4 regions of the Arthrobacter sp. YAF16 genome follow, and region 3 is predicted to be linked to each of the others. Evidence: riboswitches for the same ligand, from Rfam matches in the RefSeq annotation. Region 3 holds a riboswitch; each other region holds the start of a gene.
What was found. Region 3 has a riboswitch for thiamine pyrophosphate ahead of thiO (glycine oxidase ThiO). Riboswitches for the same ligand answer to the same signal wherever they lie in the genome.
Positions count from the first base shown of each region.

Region 1: linked by a shared signal. The riboswitch ahead of thiC (phosphomethylpyrimidine synthase ThiC) and the one ahead of thiO (glycine oxidase ThiO) in region 3 are both predicted to bind thiamine pyrophosphate.
Region 2: linked by a shared signal. The riboswitch ahead of AB4Y91_RS00185 (ECF transporter S component) and the one ahead of thiO (glycine oxidase ThiO) in region 3 are both predicted to bind thiamine pyrophosphate.
Region 4: linked by a shared signal. The riboswitch ahead of AB4Y91_RS06090 (bifunctional hydroxymethylpyrimidine kinase/phosphomethylpyrimidine kinase) and the one ahead of thiO (glycine oxidase ThiO) in region 3 are both predicted to bind thiamine pyrophosphate.

Region 1 is NZ_JBFRDC010000001.1:1,213,751-1,218,794, reverse strand. Features, by position in the region: gene AB4Y91_RS05645 (VOC family protein) at 1-807, opposite strand, end outside; gene AB4Y91_RS05640 (amidohydrolase family protein) at 888-1,988, opposite strand; TPP riboswitch at 2,083-2,190, shown strand; gene thiC (phosphomethylpyrimidine synthase ThiC) at 2,159-4,003, shown strand; gene AB4Y91_RS05630 (alpha/beta fold hydrolase) at 4,071-4,805, opposite strand; gene ffh (signal recognition particle protein) at 4,905-5,044, opposite strand, start outside.
Region 2 is NZ_JBFRDC010000001.1:39,982-45,025, forward strand. Features, by position in the region: gene mnhG (monovalent cation/H(+) antiporter subunit G) at 1-279, shown strand, start outside; gene AB4Y91_RS00175 (DUF4235 domain-containing protein) at 301-564, opposite strand; gene AB4Y91_RS00180 (heme-degrading domain-containing protein) at 601-1,146, opposite strand; TPP riboswitch at 1,293-1,436, shown strand; gene AB4Y91_RS00185 (ECF transporter S component) at 1,506-2,138, shown strand; gene AB4Y91_RS00190 (ABC transporter ATP-binding protein) at 2,152-3,771, shown strand; gene AB4Y91_RS00195 (energy-coupling factor transporter transmembrane component T family protein) at 3,768-4,571, shown strand; gene AB4Y91_RS00200 (UDP-N-acetylglucosamine 1-carboxyvinyltransferase) at 4,668-5,044, shown strand, end outside.
Region 3 is NZ_JBFRDC010000001.1:788,001-793,044, forward strand. Features, by position in the region: gene AB4Y91_RS03770 (RNB domain-containing ribonuclease) at 1-485, opposite strand, end outside; gene AB4Y91_RS03775 (ferritin-like fold-containing protein) at 526-1,197, shown strand; gene thiE (thiamine phosphate synthase) at 1,194-1,922, opposite strand; TPP riboswitch at 1,949-2,069, shown strand; gene thiO (glycine oxidase ThiO) at 2,060-3,355, shown strand; gene thiS (sulfur carrier protein ThiS) at 3,352-3,588, shown strand; gene AB4Y91_RS03795 (thiazole synthase) at 3,594-4,403, shown strand; gene AB4Y91_RS03800 (DUF3311 domain-containing protein) at 4,591-4,872, shown strand; gene mctP (monocarboxylate uptake permease MctP) at 4,869-5,044, shown strand, end outside.
Region 4 is NZ_JBFRDC010000001.1:1,300,018-1,305,061, reverse strand. Features, by position in the region: gene AB4Y91_RS06090 (bifunctional hydroxymethylpyrimidine kinase/phosphomethylpyrimidine kinase) at 1-1,520, opposite strand, end outside; TPP riboswitch at 1,555-1,652, opposite strand; gene AB4Y91_RS06085 (Rne/Rng family ribonuclease) at 1,790-5,044, opposite strand, start outside.

The DNA.
Region 1 (5,044 bases), 430 kb from region 3:
CGACTGGACGCCCGCGGTCTTGAGGCGGTCGGCGAGGGCGCCGACGTCGTCGCCGGACGGTACTTCAACCAGCACTTCGCCGAGGCCGAGGGTGTCACGGCGGGGGCCGGCGCCGCGGCTGTTCCAAACGTTCATGGCCATGTGGTGGTGGTAGCCGCCGGCTGAGACGAAGAGCGCCTGGCCGTGCCAGCCCGCGGTCTTCTCAAAGCCGAGGGTGCCGACGTAGAAGTCGTGCGCGGACTGCACGTCGCCGACCTGCAGGTGGACGTGCCCGACGCCGGCGTCGGCCTCGCGCTGCCCGGCGAGCGACGCCTCGGTGAGGTGCTGCTCGAGGTAGCGCTGCGGCGGCAGGGCCAGGCTGTCCATCACGACGTTCTTGCCGTCCCAGGACCAGGCTTCGCGGGGGCGGTCCCAGTAGAGCTCGATACCGTTGCCCTCCGGGTCATTGAAGTAGAAGGCCTCGCTGACAAGGTGGTCGGCGCTGCCGGTGAAGGATTGCGGCTCATACTGCGCGGCGGACGCGACGGTGGCGGCCAGCGAGGGCTGGTCCTCAAAGAGAAGGGCGGTGTGGAAGAGGCCGGCTTCGCCGCGGGAGGGCAGGTTCAGCCCGGGTGCCGGTGCCAGGTGGACCAGCGGCTTGAGCTTGCGTCCGAGGTAGAGCCCGCCGTCCTGCTCGGCAACGATGTCGAGGCCGAGGGCGCGCTGGTAGTAGTCCGTCATCAGCTTCATGTCGCCGACCTTGAGCATCACGGTGCCCATGGTGAGTTCGGCAGGAAGGAGATCCTGGGTGCTGGCTTCTACGGTCATTGAAACGCTCCGGTGGTTCTGTGGCCCCCGACCTTCGGCGACCCTCGTAGAGTTAAATTACTTGAAGCTTCAATTTATTCCTAATGGCCGGGGATGCTCCCCTGTACCAGTTCGCCGCGGAGCACGATGCCCCTGAGCTCGCGCAGGGTGCCGAGATTCCCGCGCGGATCCTCGGCGCAGACCAGGACGTCGGCACTGGCACCTTCTGTGATCGCGTCGGCTCCGAGCCAGTCGCGGGCGGCCCAGGCCCCTGCGTCGAGGGCGGCGCCGGCGGGGAGCCCGGCGCCGTGCAGGGCCTCAAGTTCGTCGACGATGCGCCCGTGCTTGATCACACTCCCCGCGTCCGTCCCGGCGTAGATGGCGACCCCGGCCTCATACGCCTCGAGGATCCGTTCGGCGCGGCGTTCCCAGAGCCCCAGCATGTGCGCCGCGTAGCGGGGGAACTTTGCCTTGGCCTGGGCCGCGATGTCCGGGAAAGTGGCGATGTTGATCAGGGTGGGGACAATCGGGACACCCTGTTCGACGAAGCGCGGCAAGTGCCGGGGAAGCAGCCCGGTTCCGTGTTCGATGCAGTCGATGCCGGCGTCGAGCATGTCATCGAGGGTGTCCTCCGCGAAGCAGTGCGCCGTGACGCGGGCGCCTTCGTCGTGGGCGGCCCGGACCGCGTCCCTGACGCTCCGGGCCGGGAAACTCGCAGCGAGGTCGCCGGCGTCGCGGTCGATCCAGTCCCCCACCAGCTTGACCCAGCCGTCCCCCGCGCGGGCCTGCTTGCGTACGGCCTCCACGAGGTCCTCGGGTTCCACCTCGACGGCGAAGCCCCGCAGGTACCGCCGCGTCCTGGCGATGTGCCGCCCGGCGCGGAGAATGCGTGGCAGCTCGCGCCGTTGCTGGATCCAGCGGGTGTCATGAACGGCGCCGGCGTCGCGGACCAGCAGGGTACCGGCGTCGCGATCGGTCAGGGCCTGCCGCTCGGCAACGTCCTCGGGAACATCCCCGCCGGGTCCGAGCCCGATATGGCAGTGCGCATCGACCAGCCCGGGGATCACCCAACCGTCCAGGACCAGGTCCGGCGCGGCCGCGGGGCGCCGGAAGGTCAGGCGGCCGTCCACGGCCCACAGCCCGCGCCGCTCTTGGTCGGCTCCGGTGAGGACCGGGCCGCTGAACTCGATGATGCCGCTCATGGCCTAAAGCCTAATCCGCATCGCGATCCGCGGGCCAAGCCCGCCCAGCCCCCCAGCCCCTCGACGGCTTCCCGTCGGGCTGTGGTAGCTTCGTCTACGACCACACGGGTGCCCTTGCAGGGGCTGAGATCGGGCTGACGCAGCCTGCGACCGTTGAACCTGTCCGGGTAATGCCGGCGAAGGAAGTGAGTATCTCTTTGAGCGCAACAAATCCACAGCAGAGCCCTGCCCAGAATGGGAACAGCGCCGCAGCAGCTACCGTGACGCAGTCCCTGAAGTCGCATGCCCTCGCGTACGTCGAGGACGGCGGGATCCGCGTCCCGGTAACCGAAATCGCCCTGGCACCGTCCCCTGGCGGCGTCGGGAATCCTCCGTTCCGGGTCTACCGCACCGCGGGCCCGGGCAGCGACCCGGTGGTGGGACTCGCCGCTTTCCGCCGTGACTGGATCGCCGGGCGCGCGGACACGGAGCCGTACAGCGGCCGGGAACGCACTCTGCTCGACGACGGCAAGTCCGCGGTCAGGCGCGGCGCCGCCTCGGCTGAATGGCGGGGCGCACCGCCCGAGCCGCGTCGCGCCGTCGAAGGCCGAACGGTTACCCAGATGCATTATGCGCGGCACGGCATCGTGACACCGGAGATGCGTTTCGTCGCGCTGCGGGAGAACTGCGACGTCGAGCTTGTCCGCGGCGAAGTCGCCGCCGGCCGGGCCATCATCCCAAGCAACATCAACCACCCGGAGTCCGAGCCGATGATCATCGGGAAGGCGTTCCTGGTGAAGATCAACGCGAACATCGGCAACTCCGCGGTAAGCAGTTCCATCGCCGAGGAGGTCGACAAGCTCCAATGGGCCACGCAATGGGGGGCGGACACGGTGATGGACCTTTCGACCGGGGACGACATCCATACGACCCGCGAATGGATCATCCGCAACTCGCCCGTCCCCATCGGCACCGTCCCGATCTATCAGGCACTGGAGAAGGTGAACGGCGAAGCAAACGCCCTGACCTGGGAGATCTTCCGTGACACGGTGATCGAACAGTGCGAGCAGGGCGTCGACTACATGACGATCCACGCCGGGGTGCTGCTGCGGTACGTCCCGTTGACCGCCAACCGGGTCACCGGCATCGTGTCCCGCGGAGGTTCCATCATGGCTGGGTGGTGCCTCGCACACCACCAGGAGAACTTTCTCTACACGCATTTCGACGAGTTGTGCGAAATTTTCGCCCGCTACGACGTCGCCTTCTCACTCGGCGACGGCCTGCGGCCGGGGTCGACGGCGGACGCCAACGACGCTGCCCAGTTCGCCGAACTGGACACCCTGGCGGAGCTCACGCAACGGGCCTGGGACTTCGATGTCCAGGTCATGGTGGAGGGCCCGGGACACGTGCCGTTCCACCTCGTCCGGGAAAACGTGGAGCGCCAGCAGGAACTCTGCAAGGGCGCGCCCTTCTACACGCTGGGGCCGCTGGTCACGGATATCGCACCGGGCTATGACCACATCACCTCGGCGATCGGCGCCACCGAGATCGCCCGCTACGGGACCGCCATGCTGTGCTACGTCACGCCGAAGGAGCACCTCGGCCTGCCCAACAAGGACGACGTGAAGACCGGCGTGATCACCTACAAGATCGCCGCCCACGCCGCCGATCTTGCCAAGGGCCACCCCGGAGCGCACGAACGCGACGATGCCCTATCCAAGGCCCGGTTTGAATTCCGTTGGCGGGACCAGTTCGCGCTGTCCCTGGACCCGGTGACGGCTGAGGCATTCCACGACGAGACTTTGCCGGCGGAGCCGGCTAAGACAGCCCATTTCTGTTCGATGTGCGGGCCGAAGTTCTGCTCCATGCGGATCAGCCAGGACATCCGGGACGAGTACGGTTCGGCGGATTCCCGGGCAGCCTTGGCACAGCTGGCGGACGGAATGCGGAGGAAAAGCGACGAATTTCTGGCGGCCGGAGGCAAGGTCTACCTGCCCGAGCCCACCGTGGGCGCACAGTCAGCGGTACAGGCCTAGGCACAGGCACAGCCCTAGGCCGCGGCCGGGCGCCGGCCCTGCGGGGTAGGCGTCCGGCCGGCCACTCCTACGAGGCGTGGGCGTGCCGGCTGCGGTTGACGTCGGCGATGAACGTGCGGATGGCGCGGTCGCCCTCTTTTGAGTCCTGCGGCCGGTGCCCTCCGGGTGCGGTGCGGTGCAGGGCGCCCGTCTCCCTCAGGTAGCCGGCGATTTCCTCGTAGAGCGGCTCCCAGCCACCGGTAAGGACCAGGGTGGGCACGCCGGGAACGATGTGCAGCGGCGCTTCCCACGGCGGTGCCTGCAGCCGCAGCCGGCGCGCCGCCCGGAGGGCCTCCGGCGTCATGGCTCCCGGGGCGCCGGCGGCGAAGGCACGGCGGACGAATTCCCGCTGGAAGTCGTCGTCGCTGAGGCTGTGCCGGACGTCGAAGAGCGGCTGCATGAGCGCCCGGTGCGCAGCGCTGGCCGGGAGCTCCGCGGTCAAGGACAGGCAGGCCGGCTCCACCAGGGTCAGCGACTGCACCAGGTCGGGGCGTTCGACGGCCGCCATCATCGCCGCGATCGCACCCTGCGAATGGGCCACCACGTGGCCGCCGGCAGCGCCGCGGCCGTCGTCGGCCAGGGCCCGCAGCACAATTGCGGCGTCGGCGGCGAAGTCCGTCTCCTGCGGCTCGGCGACGGCGTCAAAGCCGTGCCGCCGCAGGAACAAGGCGTCGTAGCTCAGCGCCATGCCGTGCTGCTTCGGCCACGCCGCGGCGCCAAAACTGCCGGCCCCGTGGACGAAAACTACGCGCTGCTTGAACATGCCCTAAGCCTATGGCACCGGTCCGTCATCGAAGCCGACGACATCCTGCACGCCGGCATCCTGGCCACCGAGATGCGGCCGGCGCCAAGGTGGCTTCCGCTACTTGCTGCCGCCGAGGAACTTGTCGAAACCCTTGGGCAGGTTCAGCTGGGACGGGTCGAATTCCCCGCCCTGCTGGCCGAAGGCCGCACCGGTGGGCACAGCCTTGGGGCCAGCGGCGCGCCGTGCCTCCGCGTCCT
Region 2 (5,044 bases), 750 kb from region 3:
ATGAGCCGGATGCACGCCGCGACCAAGCCGCAGGTGCTGGGGCTTTTCCTGCTGCTCTGCGCCGTGGGGCTGCAGCTGCGCACCTGGTGGGTGTGGCCGGTGCTGGTGGTCGCGTGGATCTTCCAGCTGCTCACAGTGCCGGTCTCCGCCCACATGGTTGGCCGCGCCGGCTACCGCACCAAGCACCTGCACCCCGAGCTGCTGAGCGCCGACGAGCTGGAAGCCGTGGTGCAGCAGGCGGCCGGCAAGCGCGGATTCACGGACGACGACGACGAGTAACGCCGCCGGCGGCGATATGGCTTAGACCAGGTCCTGGGTCTTGGCGAAGCGGGTGATCGCCCGCTGCGTGCCGCGGTTGGCGAGGACCTGGATGATGGCGCTGACCGAGGCCGAAATGAGGGCGAAGGTCAGGGCCTGGCGCAGGGTGGTGGGGACGTCGTCGTCGTGGCCCTTGGGCGGTTTGTTGCCGGTGGTCTTTTCCCAGACGGTGTCGACTACCTTGGTGCCGACGAAGCCGGCGAGGAGGCTGACGCCGGTGCCAAGCAGTTTGATGAAGATGTTCATACTTCGTACTCCTTGCGGGAGGAAACAGGGCTTCCCCTAGCCTAGCGTCCCCGGGCGGCCGAGGATTTCGGTCAGTGCCTCGACCACCAGCTCGTGGTCGTCCTTCTGCGGCAGCCCCGACACCGTGACGGTGCCTACCACCCCGGTTCCGCGCAGGTAGATGGGGAACGAGCCGCCGTGGGCTGCAAACTCCCGCTGGTCGAACCAGGCGTTGTCCTCGATCCTCTGACCGGCAGCACGCGCCCGCAGGCCCACCAGCAGCGACGGGACTTCATACCGCACCGCGGTGCGCTGTTTGGCCTTGATCCAGCGCTCATTGTCCGGGGTGGCGCCCTCCAGTGCGGCGTGGAAGAGGACCTGATCGCCCTTGCTGATGTCGATGGCGATCGGGTAGGAGCGCTGGCGGCCGAGTTGGACCAGGAGGAGGCCCAGGTCCAGCGCGTCGTCCTTGCTGAAGGACCGGAACTGCAGTTCGTCGATTTCGGCCAGGATGCGGCCGATGAGCGCGGCCAGGGATCCCGGCGGCTGTGGTTCCGCGGAGTCCGGGTCGTACTCGGGGGAAGGCACTGGTGCGTCGGTCATGGGACTCAGCTTCCGTTAGGTGGCCGCCGCCGCGCAAGCCCAACTGACTCGCAGTTGTTGCCGTTATGAGCCCTCAAAACGACAACGACTGCGAGTCACTTGGGAGTGCCGCCGGGTGTAAACTGAGCCAGCCCACAAGGGCGATTTAGATACGACAGGGGAGCGCCGCCGTCGGGCATCACTGGAGAAATCCAAGGTAACCGTAGGTGGGCGCTGAGAGTGCGGACAGCCGCAGACCCTCGAACCTGATCCGGTTAGTACCGGCGCAAGGGAGTCGAGTTCTCAGGGTGCCCGGCACCCGTGGCGAAGGCCGCGGTGCCGCCGGAGCACCCTCCCCTCCTGTTCCTCAGGAGGACGATATGACTGACATTTCTGCGAAGCAGACACTGACCACCGGCAAATACAGCTGGCGCGTGGTCGACATTGTGGTGGCCGCGTTGATCGCTGTTGCCGGCGGTGTGATTTTCTGGGCCTGGTCCCAGGGTTCCAACCTTGTTTCCGTCCCGCTCAACGCGGTCTACCCGCCGCTGACCGGGCTCTACGCCGGCGGCTGGATGATCCCGGCGGTGCTGGGCATGCTCGTTATCCGCAAGCCCGGGGCGGCGCTGTTCTGCGAAGCGGTGGCCGCCACCGGCGAGCTGATCATGGGCTCGCAGTACGGCACCACCGTGCTGATCTCCGGCATCCTGCAGGGCCTGGGCGCCGAACTCATCTTTGCCGCGTTCCTGTACAAGAAGTTCAACCTTCCGGTGTCCCTGCTGGCCGGTGCCGGCGCGGGCCTGTTCTGCGGCCTGAACGACTCCTTCCTGCCCTGGGGCTGGAACATCGCGTACGAAACCGGTGACAAGCTCGCCTACATCGTCTTCTGCGCCATCTCCGGAGCGGTGATTGCCGGGGGACTGTCCTGGCTCGCCACCCGCGGCCTGGCCAAGACCGGGGTGCTGGCCTCGTTCGGGTCCCGCAAGGCGGCATCGGAACCCGTCTTCTCCTGATGCCCGCACACGCATGAGGTCTGTCGACGACGTACGCCCGGCCGCGGTCAGCGCCCGCGGCTGGGGCTGGCGGCACGCCGGCCGGGCCCGGGCCGCCGTGAGCGGCCTGGACCTGGACATCCGCCCGGGCGAGCGCGTGCTGTTGCTGGGCCCGTCCGGCGCCGGCAAGTCCACGCTGTTGCACGCCCTGGCCGGTGTGCTGGGGGACAGCACTGCGGCAGCCGCGTCCGCTGCTGCTTCCGCTGATGCCGAGGACTCCGATGAGACCGGCAGCCTGCTGATCGACGGAGCCCCGCCCAGGGCCCGGCGCGGGCGGGCCGGGCTGATGCAGCAGGACCCGGAGACCCAGGTGGTGCTGTCGCGGCTCGGCGACGACGTGGCCTTCGGGGCCGAAAACCTCTCGGTCCCCCCGGCGGACATCTGGCGGCGGGTGGGGGAGGCGCTCGACGACGTCGGGCTGGGCGGCCTGCCGCTGCATCACCCGACGTCGTCGCTCTCCGGCGGCCAGAAGCAACGGCTGGCGCTCGCCGGGATCCTCGCGATGCGGCCCGGGCTGCTGCTCCTCGATGAGCCCACCGCCAACCTTGACCCGGCCGGTGTCCTGGAGGTCCGCGACGCCGTGGGACGGTGCCTGGACAAGACCGGGGCCACCCTGGTGGTGGTGGAGCACCGGGTTGCTGTCTGGAAAGACCTTGTGGACCGGATCGTCGTGCTGCAGCCCGGATCCGCCACGGACTCCGCCGTGCTGCTGGACGGGCCCCCGGACCTGGTCCTGGAGCGGGCGCGGGACATGCTCATCTCCGCCGGCGTCTGGGTGCCGGGCCATGTGCCCGCCACCCGGGCCCGCCGCGGCCGAACAGGACCGGAAGGGGACCCCGGGGCCGGCCAGCTGCTGCTGGCCGCAGAGGAACTGGCCGTGTCCCGCGAACGGCCCCGCCGCACCGGTTTGCTGCGGGGCTTCAGCACGGTAACACCCGTCCCGGTGCAGTCCGGCATCACGGCCCGGGTCCGGTCCGGCCAGGCGTTGACCGTCACCGGCCCCAACGGTGCCGGGAAGTCGACCTTCGCCCTGACCCTGGCAGGCCTGCTTTCCCCGGTCTCCGGCGCGGTGTCCGCCACCACCGAGCTGAGCGCCGGCGCAGGCATCGATCCGTACAAATGGAGGGCCCAGCAGTTGATCGCCAGGATCGGCACGGTGTTCCAGGAACCCGAGCACCAGTTCGTCACCGGCAGGGTGCTGGACGAACTGATGTTCGGTCCCCGCCAGCTGGGCCGCGGCGAAGAGCGGGTCGACGAGCTGCTGGAACGGCTCCGGCTCCGCGAACTCGTGGACGCCAACCCCTACACGCTCTCCGGCGGGGAAAAACGGCGGCTCTCCGTGGCCACCGTGCTGGCTGCCCACCCGCAGGTGCTGGTGCTGGACGAACCCACCTTCGGCCAGGACGCCAACACCTGGGCGGAACTGGCCTCCTTCCTCTCCGAGCTTCTCGACGCCGGGACCGCGGTGGTCTCGGTGACCCACGACGCGGAGTTCAGCGAGGTCCTGGGCGGCACCGAGCTGAAGCTCGGCGCACCGCAGTCGGGCGCGCCGGGACTACCCGGCAGGACGAATCCGGGGGTGGCGGCGCCATGAGGGACGCCCTGACCCTGCGCGGAAACCACGCTCTGCTGACCCGCGCCAACCCGCTGGCGAAATTCTCCGGCGTCGTGCTCATCACGGTCGCGCTGGCGCTGTCCATCGACTGGGTGTCCGCGTCCGTGGCGCTCGCCTTCGAACTGCTGCTGTTCCCGCTGGCGGGCCTGACCCTGGCCCTGCTCTGGCAGCGCGGCTGGCCGCTGATCCTCGCGGCCGCCGTGGGCGGCTGGAGCACCGCGATCCTGGCCCCGGACCATGGCAGGATACTGCTCGACGTCGGCATCTGGTCCATCAGCGAGGGCTCGCTGCAGCTCGGGCTGGGCTTCCTGCTGCGCGGCCTCGCGATCGCGCTGCCGGCGGTGCTGCTGATGAGCTGCACGGACCCGACGGACCTGGCCGACGCCCTGGCGCAGCAGGCGAAGCTGCCGCACCGCTTCGTGCTGGGCACCCTGGCCGCGATGCGGCTGGTGGGGCTCATGGCCGAGGAATGGCAGACCATCGGCATGGCCCGGCGAGCCCGCGGTGTCGGCTCACACGGAAACCCGGCGCAGCGGCTCAAGGCCACGCTGGGGCAGAGCTTCGGGTTGATGGTCCAGGCCGTCCGCCGTGCCTCCCGGCTCGCGGTGACCATGGAAGCGCGGGGCTTTGGCGGCGCGCAGCGGACCTGGGCGCGGAAGGCGACGTTCAGCCGGCTGGACGCGTGGGTGGTCCTCGGTGGCCTGCTGATCTCGGGTGCCGCCGTGGCCGCGGCCGTCGCTGCCGGGACGTGGAACATGGTGTTCCTCGGCCAGCAGTAGCGTCCGCATATCGCACGAGACGGATATTCTGTGAGCTATATTGCAGTTCCGGGGTTTTGGCCCGTCAAAATAGCTCATCCGTGATATTTATTGCATATGACTCAACAGACTGCTGAATATGTCGGCGCCGTACTCCGGGACGCCCGCGGCGAGAAGGGCTGGACCCAGGGACAGCTCGCGGCCGAGCTGGGAACCAGCCAGAGCGCCATCGCCCGGATGGAGCAGGGCAAGCAGAACCTGAGCCTGAAAATGATTGAGCGGCTCGAATCCATTTTCGGCCGCGCCATCGTCAAAGTCGGCCGGCCGCAGATGACCCACCTGCGGGTGGAGGGCGGCCGCACGCTCTCCGGCGCCGTGGATGTCAACAGCAGCAAGAACGCCGGCGTCGCGCTGCTGTGCGCGAGCCTCATCAACCGCGGCACCACCGTCCTGCGGCGGCTGGCCCGGATCGAAGAGGTCAACCGGATCGTGGA
Region 3 (5,044 bases):
ACCAGCACGGAGGAGACCTCGGCGGCGGCGTCGAGCTCGAACTCCCAGACGAAGGCCGCGCAGAGCTGGCCCGCCAGCAGGCTGCCGGCCGCTTCGCTGATGACCTCGGGGTGCAGGGGGATTCGGCCGTCCGGAGTGTAGAACGTCTGGCCGCGGCGCCGGGTCTCGGCGTCGAGCGCGCCGCCGGGGGCGACGAAGGACGGGACGTCGGCGATCGCGTAGAAAACCCTGTACCCGTCGCCGGCGCGGTCAATGAACAAGGCCTGGTCCAGGTCCGTCGAGGACGCCGGGTCGATGGTCACGAACTCCACGTGAGTCAAATCCAGTTCCGGCAGCTCGTGGGAGGCGACGGCCGCCTCGGCGTCCCGGAGCACGGCTTCCGGAAACGGCCCGGGCAGCTCCAGGACGGTGCGCAGTGCGTTGAGCGCCTGGGCAAGCTGGTTCTTCTGCTGGCGGACGCTCGGAGTCAGGCGATGATGAGACACGGAATCAGGTTAGCCCGATTTCCGCTACTAGTCTTGAAGCATGAGCACCTCCCCGGCCGAGCCCGCCCGCTACAACCGTTTCCTCCGGGACCTGCTCGGCGTGATGGCCTACGGGGAGCTCTCGGCCTTCGAACGGCTCTCCTCCGACGCCCGGTATTCGCCCACCCTGCACGACCGGGCGGTGCTGGGCCGCCTCGCCGTCATCGAGTTCCAGCATTTTGAACTGGTCTGCGCGAAGCTGGCGGAGATGGGTCTTGACGCGGAGGAGGCCATGCTGCCGTTCCAGCCTTCGGTGGACCACTTCCATGAGCGCACCCGCCCCGCCGACTGGCACGAGTCGCTCATGAAGGCCTACGTGATCGACACGGTCTCCGCGGACTTTTACCGGTCCATTTCGGGCTATGTCGACGCCGGGACGGCCGGGCTGATCGAACTGGTCCAGGCGGCCGGGGACGCGACGGTTGTGCTGCGGGACCGGCTCAAGGCCGCGCTCGCCGACGATCCGCGGCTGGCGTCCCGGCTGGCCCTGTGGGCTCGGCGGTTGCTCGGCGAAGCGCTTACCCAGGCCCAGCGGGTCAGCGTGGAGCACGCCTTCCTCGGCGGCCTGACCGGCACGGACGAGGACCGGGCCGGTGAACTCGCCCGCGCCCTGACCGCCGAGCTTGCCGCCGCCCATTCCCGTCGGATGTCAGAGCTGGGACTAGCCGGCTAGTTGTCCGCGGCGCCGCTGTGGACGTCGGCGTCGGCGTCCGCCCCGGCGTCGAGCGCGGCGAGCAGGGCACGCGCGGCCCCGGCAGGATCAGCGGCCTCGGTAATCGCCCGGACCACCACAATCCTTCTGGCTCCGGCGTCGACCACCTGCGCCACGTTGCCCAGGTCGATGCCGCCGATCGCGAACCACGGCACCACCCCGGCGACTTTCCCGACATCGGCGGCCTCGGCCCGGCCGATCGCCGCGGCGGCGTAGCGCACCAGGTCCAGCCCGACGGCGGCGCGGCCAGGCTTGGTGGGGGTGGCCCAGACCGGGCCCACGCAGAAGTAGTCCAGCCCGCCCCGGCCCGGGGACGCCGCGATGGCCGCATCCACCTGTTCCGGCGTGTGCGTGGACATGCCGATCACGGTGCCCTTGCCCAGGAAATCCCGGGCAGCGGCAAACGGGATGTCCTTTTGCCCAATGTGGAACACCGGCGCCCCTGCCAGTGAGGCCAGGTCGGCACGGTCGTTCACCGCCCAGAGCCGGCCGTGCCGCCGCGCCACGGAGTGCAGGACCTCCAGCAGCTCAAGCTCCTCGGCCGCCTCCAGCGACTTGTCCCGCAACTGGATGATGTCGACGCCGCCGGAAAAGGCAGCGTCAACGAAGTCCTCGAAGTCACCGCGCTCCTTCCGGGCATCGGTGCACAGGTACAGGCGGGCGGTGGTGTGGACATCCTGGCTCATGCCCCAAGCCTAGTTCCTCTAAACTGGGCGCATACCGCGGGAGCCCGCGCGGGCCGCCAGACGGCCGACGGGCTGAGAGGGCGTCAGAGCCGACCGCTTGACCTGATCCGGCTAGTACCGGCGTAGGGAAGGAACCCATGGACGTATCCGTCGCACCACCCGCCACACCACCGGGCCCATCCTCGGATTATTACGACGTCGTCGTGATCGGCGGGGGAGTGATCGGCCACGGCATCGCCTGGGAGGCCCGCCGTTCGGGCCGTACCGTCGCGCTGGTCGACGACGCCCCCGGCACCGGCGCCAGCTGGGCTGCCGCCGGCATGCTGGCGCCCGTGAGTGAACTCCACTACCAGGAGGAGGAGCTCCTTGCCCTGATGCTGGAAGCCTCAGGGCTGTGGCCGCAGTTCGCCGCCGGCCTGGCCGGCGGCAGCACTGACGGCGGCGGCACCGGATATCTCACGACGCCGACCCTCGCCGTCGGCGCGGACGCGGCCGACCGCCGGGCGCTCGCCGACCTGCGGGCCGCGCAGCAGGCCTGCGGCCTGGCCGTGGAGCCGCTGACCGTCCGTGAAGCACGCAGCCGCGAACCGTTGCTCAGCCCCGGTATCTCCTGCGCCTTCGACATCCCGGCCGACCACCAGGTGGATCCGCGCCGGCTGCTGGCCAGGATTCGGTCACTGCTGGCCACCGACAGCCGGTTCACGGCCGTGCCCCGCCGCGCGGCCGGGCTGCTCTGGCAGGGCGGCCGCGTCGCCGGCATCCGTTTCGAGGGCGGCGGAGAACTCCGCGCCGGCGAGACGGTCGTAGCCAACGGCCTGGCCGCGGCGGAACTGCAGGGCCTGCCCGGGGGACTGTCCCTGCCGCTGCGTCCGGTCTACGGGGACATCCTGCGGCTCCGGATCCCGGCACGGCTCCGGCCACTGCTGCGCTCGACCGTGCGGGGCCTGGTCCGCGGGGTTCCGGTCTACATCGTCCCGCGGGAGGACGGCACGGTCGTGATCGGCGCAACCCAGCGGGAGGATGCGCCCTCCGAGGCTGGCGCCGTCTCTGCCGGCGGCGTGTACCAGCTTCTGCGCGATGCCCAGCAGCTCGTCCCGGCCGTTGCCGAGCTGGAACTGCTCGAGGCCACGGCGCGGGCACGGCCCGGGACCCCGGACAACGCCCCGCTCCTGGGGCGCGTGGCCAGCGCCGGATCCGGACAGGACGTCGAGGGACTCATCGTTGCCACCGGGTTCTTTCGGCACGGGGTCCTGCTCACCCCGGCGGCCGCCGCCATCTGCCGGGCGCTGCTGGACGGAGAGCCGGACCGGCGCTGGGAGGGCTTCCGCCCGGACCGCTTCTCCAGCCGCCGCCCGGTTTCTCCAGCCCCCGGCTCATCCGAGCGGGACGCTTCACCCGCGGACGCTCCAGCGAAAGACAGGACGACAGCATGAATATCAGGCTCAACGGAGCGCAGCACGCCCTCGCCGACGGCGCCACAATCAGCGCCTTGGTCAGCGGGGTGACCGGCCGGACGCTGGCCGCCGACGGCCGGGCCACGGACGGCCGGAAACTGGGCGTCGCCGTCGCCCGCAACGCCGAGGTGGTGCCGCGCAGCCAGTGGCACGCGACCGCGCTCGCCGAGGGCGACGACGTCGAACTCGTTACGGCAGTACAGGGAGGATAGAAGGCATGGAAGCAACAGCAATGCAGGAAACGCAGCAGGCACGCCGGGATCTGCTGACGGTTGACGGAGTGGAACTGGGCTCCCGCCTGATCATGGGCACCGGCGGTGCGCCGAGCCTGGACGGCCTCGGAGCCGCGCTGGTGGCCTCCGGAACGGAACTCACGACGGTGGCCATGCGTCGCTACTCTCCGGCCGAGAGCGGCTCGTTGTTCCAGTTGCTGGCGGACCACAACATCCGGGTGCTGCCCAACACCGCCGGATGCTTCACCGCCCGGGACGCCGTCCTCACGGCCGAACTGGCCCGCGAAGCGCTGGAGACGGACTGGGTGAAGCTCGAGGTGATCGCGGATGAGCACACCCTGCTGCCCGACGCCTTGGAACTGGTGGAGGCAACCGAACAGCTGGTGGCGCGCGGCTTCAAGGTCTTCGCTTACACGAATGACGACCCGGTCCTGGCCCTCCGGCTGGAGAACCTCGGCGCCACGGCAGTGATGCCGCTGGGCGCCCCGATCGGCACCGGCCTGGGCATCCTGAATCCGCACAACATTGAACTCATCGTCTCCCGTGCCTCGGTGCCGGTGGTGCTCGACGCAGGAATTGGCACCGCCTCCGACGCCGCGCTCGCGATGGAACTGGGCTGCGACGCAGTGCTGCTCGCTACCGCCGTGACCCGGGCCCAGGACCCGGCGCTGATGGGGGAGGCGTTCCGGCACGCCGTCATCGCCGGCCGGCTGGCGCGGCGGGCCGGCCGGATCCCGCGCCGCGAGCACGCCCTCGCGTCGTCCGCGATGGAAGGTCGCGCCGAGTTCCTGTAGCGGCCCCGGCGGCGCTTCCGTCCGGGCCCGTTCGCCTCGCCAATCGGTGGCTAAAGGCACTGTTGAAGATCTAAATCCAGTGTCTATCCTGTTGGGTAACGACCGCTGCACTGCACGGTCCGCAGGCCGCCGGCACGTCCCGGGAAGCCTTCCCGCTCCGGGGGCCCGTCTCGGTGAGGAGGCGTCCATGTCCAGTCCTGATGTGCCAACGCGGGGGCCGGCCAAGCCGGGTCCCTATGTAGTGTCCGGAATCCTGTTGCTCGTCGCCATTGTGGTTCCGTTGGTTGTGCCCGCGTACGCCTTCGACGAACCGCGGCTGGCGGGTATCCCGTATTTCTACTGGTATCAGATGGCATGGATCCCGGTCACCGCGGCCTTGGTGGGGATCTCCTACTGGCTGGTCACCAGGGAGGACCGCCGTCGCCGTGAATCCGTCCGCGGGGCGGCCGCTGCGGGGGAGGAGCGGTGAACGGGGCGGTCGTGCCGCTGGCGGCACCGGACCGGCCGGTCAACGGCATAGCCCTCACTATTGTGATCATCCTCTTCGTCCTGGTGGCGGTCCTCGGCTTCTTTGCCGCGCGGTGGAGGCGGGAAGAAACGACAGGGCTGCATAGCCTCGACGAATGGGGACTGGGCGGCCG
Region 4 (5,044 bases), 510 kb from region 3:
GAGGACTGCCTGAACGCCACCGCCATGGCGCTGCGTTCCGCCTCGGAGCCTCTACGGGCCGCCGCGTCCGTGTACCTGATCGCCTGCCGCGTCGCCTCCGCGAAGGCCTCGTCCGCATAGGTGCGCAGCCACTCCGCGTAGGGATGCGTTGCCGGTGCGCCGGCAGCGAGGAACTCGCGATGCAGCGTGGCGCCGACCTCCGCGTAGAGCCAGAAGCACGGCAGCGCCGCGGCCACGAGCACGCCGTAGCTGCCGGCGAGCGATGCCGCGTGCAGATGGTCCACGTACGCCTTGGTCACCGGTCCCAGCTGGGTCTCGACGGCGCGGCCGGCCAGCCAGTTCCGGTGCAGTTCGGATTCGACTTCGAGGCACTGCTGCGCCGAGCGGGACCAGAAGAGTTGTTCGGCTTCCGACGGCGCCAGGGCCGCCGCGCGGGACAGCACCCGGGAGTAGCCGTTGAGGTACAGGGCGTCCTGGCCGAGGTAGTAGGCGAACTCGGGTTCCGGCAAGGTACCGTCCGCGAGCCCCCGAATGAAGTCCAGGCCGTAGATCGCGTCCAGCCCGTCCGCCGCGTGCCCTGCCAGCAGCGTGGCGAACTCGCCCTCGGCAGGAAGCTGGGGTGCCGCAGCGTGCTGCAGGTGGTGGAAGTGGTGCACGGGGCCGTTGCCGGATCCGACCTCCAGGCGTCCGGCTTCCCGCAACGCACCCAGCAGCCACGGCTTGACCTCCCGCAGCGCTGCCTCCCAGTCCCCCGTCCGGGCCTGGACCGTGGCCAGAGCCGAGGACAGCGAGCAGCCGGTGCCGTGGCTGTTGCGGGTGTCGATCCGCTCGCCCGGCACCACCACCGTCTGCTGGCCGAGCACTCCCCCGGTGTTGACGAGCGCGTCCGGGCAACCGCCGTCGTTCTGGGCGCCGTCGCTCTGGGCTCCGCCGGCCGGCAGGTGGCCTCCCTTGACCAGAACCGTGGTGCCGGCCAGGGCCGCGAGCCGCTTGCCCTGTTCCAGCGCACTGGCCCAGTCCGCGGCGGGCGGCTCCCCCAGCAGCATGCCCAGCTCGGCCAGGTTCGGTGTGATGAGGTCCGCCAGTGGCAGGAGAGCCCGCAGCGCGGTTTCGGCCGATTCCTGGAGCAGCCGGTCGCCGCTCGTCGCCACCATCACCGGGTCCAGGACCACGACGCCGGGGCGCACCTTTTCGAGCCAGGCCCGGACGGCGTCGATCACCGAGTCGTCGCCGAGCATACCGATCTTGACGGCGTCGATGGTGATGTCGTCGCTGATGGCCTCCAGCTGGGCGGTCAGGAACGCTGCCGGCGGTACATGCACCGACCGGACGCCCTGGGTGTTCTGGGCGGTCAGGGCTGTGATGGCAGCCATCCCGTAGCCGCCGTTCGCGGCAATGCTCTTCAGGTCGGCCTGGATGCCGGCACCGCCGGAGGGGTCCGAGCCCGCGATGGCCAGCACCCGCGGAATCCGCGGCGGCGTTGAGGCCCCGCCGTCGGGCTCCGGGAAGACGGACTGCAGGAAGGCTGAGGTTCGGCTAGATGCAGGCTGGGTTGTTGAAGACAAGAGACATCCCTTCGCCGGTGCTAACCGGACAGGTTCAACGGGTCTGGATCTCAGCCGGCTCGATGCGCGGCACCCCGTGTCAGTCCCCCAGCCTAGCGTTCCTCGCCGGCAACCCCGCTAAATTTCAGCCCGTCCCCTTAACGCACTCGCGGGTTCCGTCCGGGGTCGACGTGATGTTACGTCGATCCCGGACGGAACCCGCGAGTGGTGGTGCCTGCTTGGTCCTAGAGCTCCGACGCCGGGACGCCGACGCCGAGGATGATCGGCTCGTTGGCGGCGGGCTTGGCGGCCACCTTCGCCGGCTCCGGGGCCTTGGCCTCATGGACCGAGACGGCCTCAACCGACGGAGCGGTCTCGCGCTGCTGCACGGACGTCTCGTTGGCGGCGCCCTGGGCTCGGCTGGCGCTCCGGTTCCGGCGCACCCGTCGGGGTCCGGTGGTGTCCGGGGCCTGGGCCTGGGCCGCAGGGGCCTTGCGGGCTTCCTGGCGTACCGGGGCCTGGGCCGCAGGAGCCTTGCGGGCTTCCTGGCGGGCCGGCGCCTGGGCCGCGGGGGCCTTCGCAGCTTCCTGGCGAGCCGGGGCCGGGGCCTCGGCCTCGGCGGTACGTACACTCGGCGGCTGGATCCGCGCCGTCCTGGCGCGGCCGCGGCCCCGGGTGGCGCGGGACGGCGCTGCAGCTGCAGGCGCAGCGTGCTCCGCCGCGTGCTCGGCCGTGGGAACCTCGGCTGCGGGCGACTCGGCAACCGGAGCCGCGGCGGCTGGCTTGCCGGTCTCGGCGTCGCCCAGGTGGGCGAACGCTTCGGTCAGCAGGTCCAGGGTCAGCGCGGGCTGCGGGGTTTCCTCGGCGTGCTCGACGAAGGGCAAGGCAACCTGTTCGCCGCCGAAGGTCAGCACGGCCGCGGGACGACCCGCTGCCTCCTCCGACGAAGCGAGTTCCACGGCGGCGTCGAGCGCGGCCTGGCGGGTTTCGGCGTCGGGAGCTGCTGTCGCTTCACCATCGTGCAGGTGGGCAGCGTGCGCCGCGGCGGCGATGTTGGCCAGCGCGGCGCGCGTCGCCTCTGCCTTGGCGTGGCGCTCCGCCTCGGTGGGCTCGGCGTGCACGGCGACGGGTGCGGACGGCATGGCTTCGCCGCCCTGGCCGCCCTTGCCGCGGCGACGCTTGCGCTCACTGCGTGCGGCGGGCTGGTGCTCGGTCCGCGGGACGTGGTGTTCTGCGGCGACGGTGTTGGCACGGCGGTGTTCCACGGGCTCGTCGTGGGTGACGATGCCGCGGCCGGCGCAGGCCTCGCACTGTTCGCCGAAGACTTCGAGCAGCCCGGTGCCCATCCGCTTGCGGGTCATCTGCACGAGGCCCAGCGAGGTCACCTCGGCAACCTGGTGCTTGGTCCGGTCCCGGCCTAGGCACTCCACCATGCGTCGCAGCACGAGGTCGCGGTTGGATTCCAGCACCATGTCGATGAAGTCGATCACGATGATGCCGCCGATGTCACGCAGCCTCAGCTGCCGGACGACTTCCTCGGCCGCTTCGAGGTTGTTCTTGGTGACGGTTTCCTCGAGGTTGCCGCCGCTGCCGGTGAACTTGCCGGTGTTGACGTCCACCACGGTCATGGCTTCGGTGCGGTCGATCACGAGCGAGCCGCCGGAGGGCAGGAAGACCTTGCGGTCCAGTGCTTTGTGGATCTGCTCGTCGATGCGCCACGCAGCGAAGATGTCTGTGTCCTTGGTCCACTTCTCAAGCCGGCCCACCAGGTCCGGTGCCACGTAGGTGACGTAGGCCTCGATGGTGTCCCAGGCTTCCTCGCCGGAGACGATCAGCTTGGAGAAGTCCTCGTTGAAAACGTCGCGGACCACCTTGATGGTCAGGTCAGGTTCGCCGTAGAGCAGCTCGGGGGCGAGGATCTTGGTGGACGTGGACTGGCTTTCGATGCCCTCCCACTGGGCTCGCAACCGGTTGATGTCATGCGTCAGCTCTTCTTCCGAAGCGCCCTCGGCCGCGGTGCGGACAATGACACCGGCGTCTTCCGGCAGGCGGTCCTTGAGGATCCGCTTGAGCCGGTTGCGTTCGACGTCGGGCAGCTTGCGGGAGATGCCGGTCATGGAACCGCCGGGCACGTACACCAGGTAACGGCCGGGCAGCGAGATCTGGCTGGTCAGGCGGGCACCCTTGTGGCCGACCGGGTCCTTGGTGACCTGGACGAGCACGGAGTCGCCGGACTTGAGCGCATTTTCGATCCGCCGCTGCTTGCCTTCGAGGTTGACGGCGTCCCAGTTGACTTCGCCGGCGTACAGCACGGCGTTGCGGCCGCGTCCGATATCGACGAACGCGGCTTCCATGGACGGCAGCACGTTCTGGACCTTGCCCAGGTAGACGTTGCCGATCAAGGAATCCTGCTGGGTCTTGGAGACGAAGTGCTCGGCCAGCACGCCGTCTTCCAGGACGCCGATCTGGATTCTGTCGTCGCGCTGGCGGACGATCATCTGGCGGTCCACGGATTCGCGGCGGGCCAGGAACTCGGCCTCGGTGATGACGGTGCGGCGGCGGCCGGTGTCGCGGGACTCGCGTCGGCGCTGCTTCTTGGCCTCCAGGCGGGTGGAGCCCTTGACGGAGGTGACGCGGTTGTTGACCGGGGCCTCGCTGACCGAGCGCGGCGCCCGGACGCGGGTTACCGTGTTGGGCGGATCGTCGTCCCCGCCGCCGGTCAGTTCGAGATCCTGGTCGCCGCGGCGGCGACGGCGACGGCGGCGCGAGGTCACGCCGTCTTCGAGGGTGCTCTCGGAGTCCTCGCCGGTCTCCGCTGCATCTTCGGCTGCGCCGTCTGCGTCGGTGTCGGCTTCGCCGGTCCGGCTGCGGCCACGGCGTCCACGGCTGCGGCGGCGACGGCGGCTGCCGGCATCCTCGCCCTCGGCTTCTTCGTCTTCTTCTTCTTCGGCTTCCTCGGCAACAGCAGCGGGGGCCGGGGCCGGGCGGATGACGGTGCTCAGATCCGGGGCCTGGAAGATCATCGAGGTGACGGCGCCCGGTGCGAGGAAGAGCGAGGGGGCTCCGGATGTTTCTACAGACGCCTCGGCAGCGGGTGCAGCGTCGGCCGGGGCCTCGACGGGCGCGGCCTCAGGGGCCGGCGCGTCGGAAGCCACGGCGGCGGGAGCCTCGGCCGGGGCCGGGGCTTCTTCCGTCGCTGCAGGCGTCACGGCTGTCTTCGCGCGGGAGGCGCGGCGGCGGACCGGCTTCTCCGGTGCCGCCTCGGCGGCCGGCAGCTCGGCAGGCGCTTCATCGGCGGGAACCGCAGTTTCCGTGCTGGCGGCTGAGTCAGCGAAGGCGGGCAGCACCTCGGGTTCGACCTTCTTCCGCGACCGGCTCCGGCGGGCCGGGGCCTTCGCTTCCGGGGCCGCTTCGGGATTGTCGACGGCGGGGGCGTCAGCAACGACGTCGGACGCGACGGCCGCATCGGCGGCCTCCGCCTTTGGGGCCGCCTTGCGGCG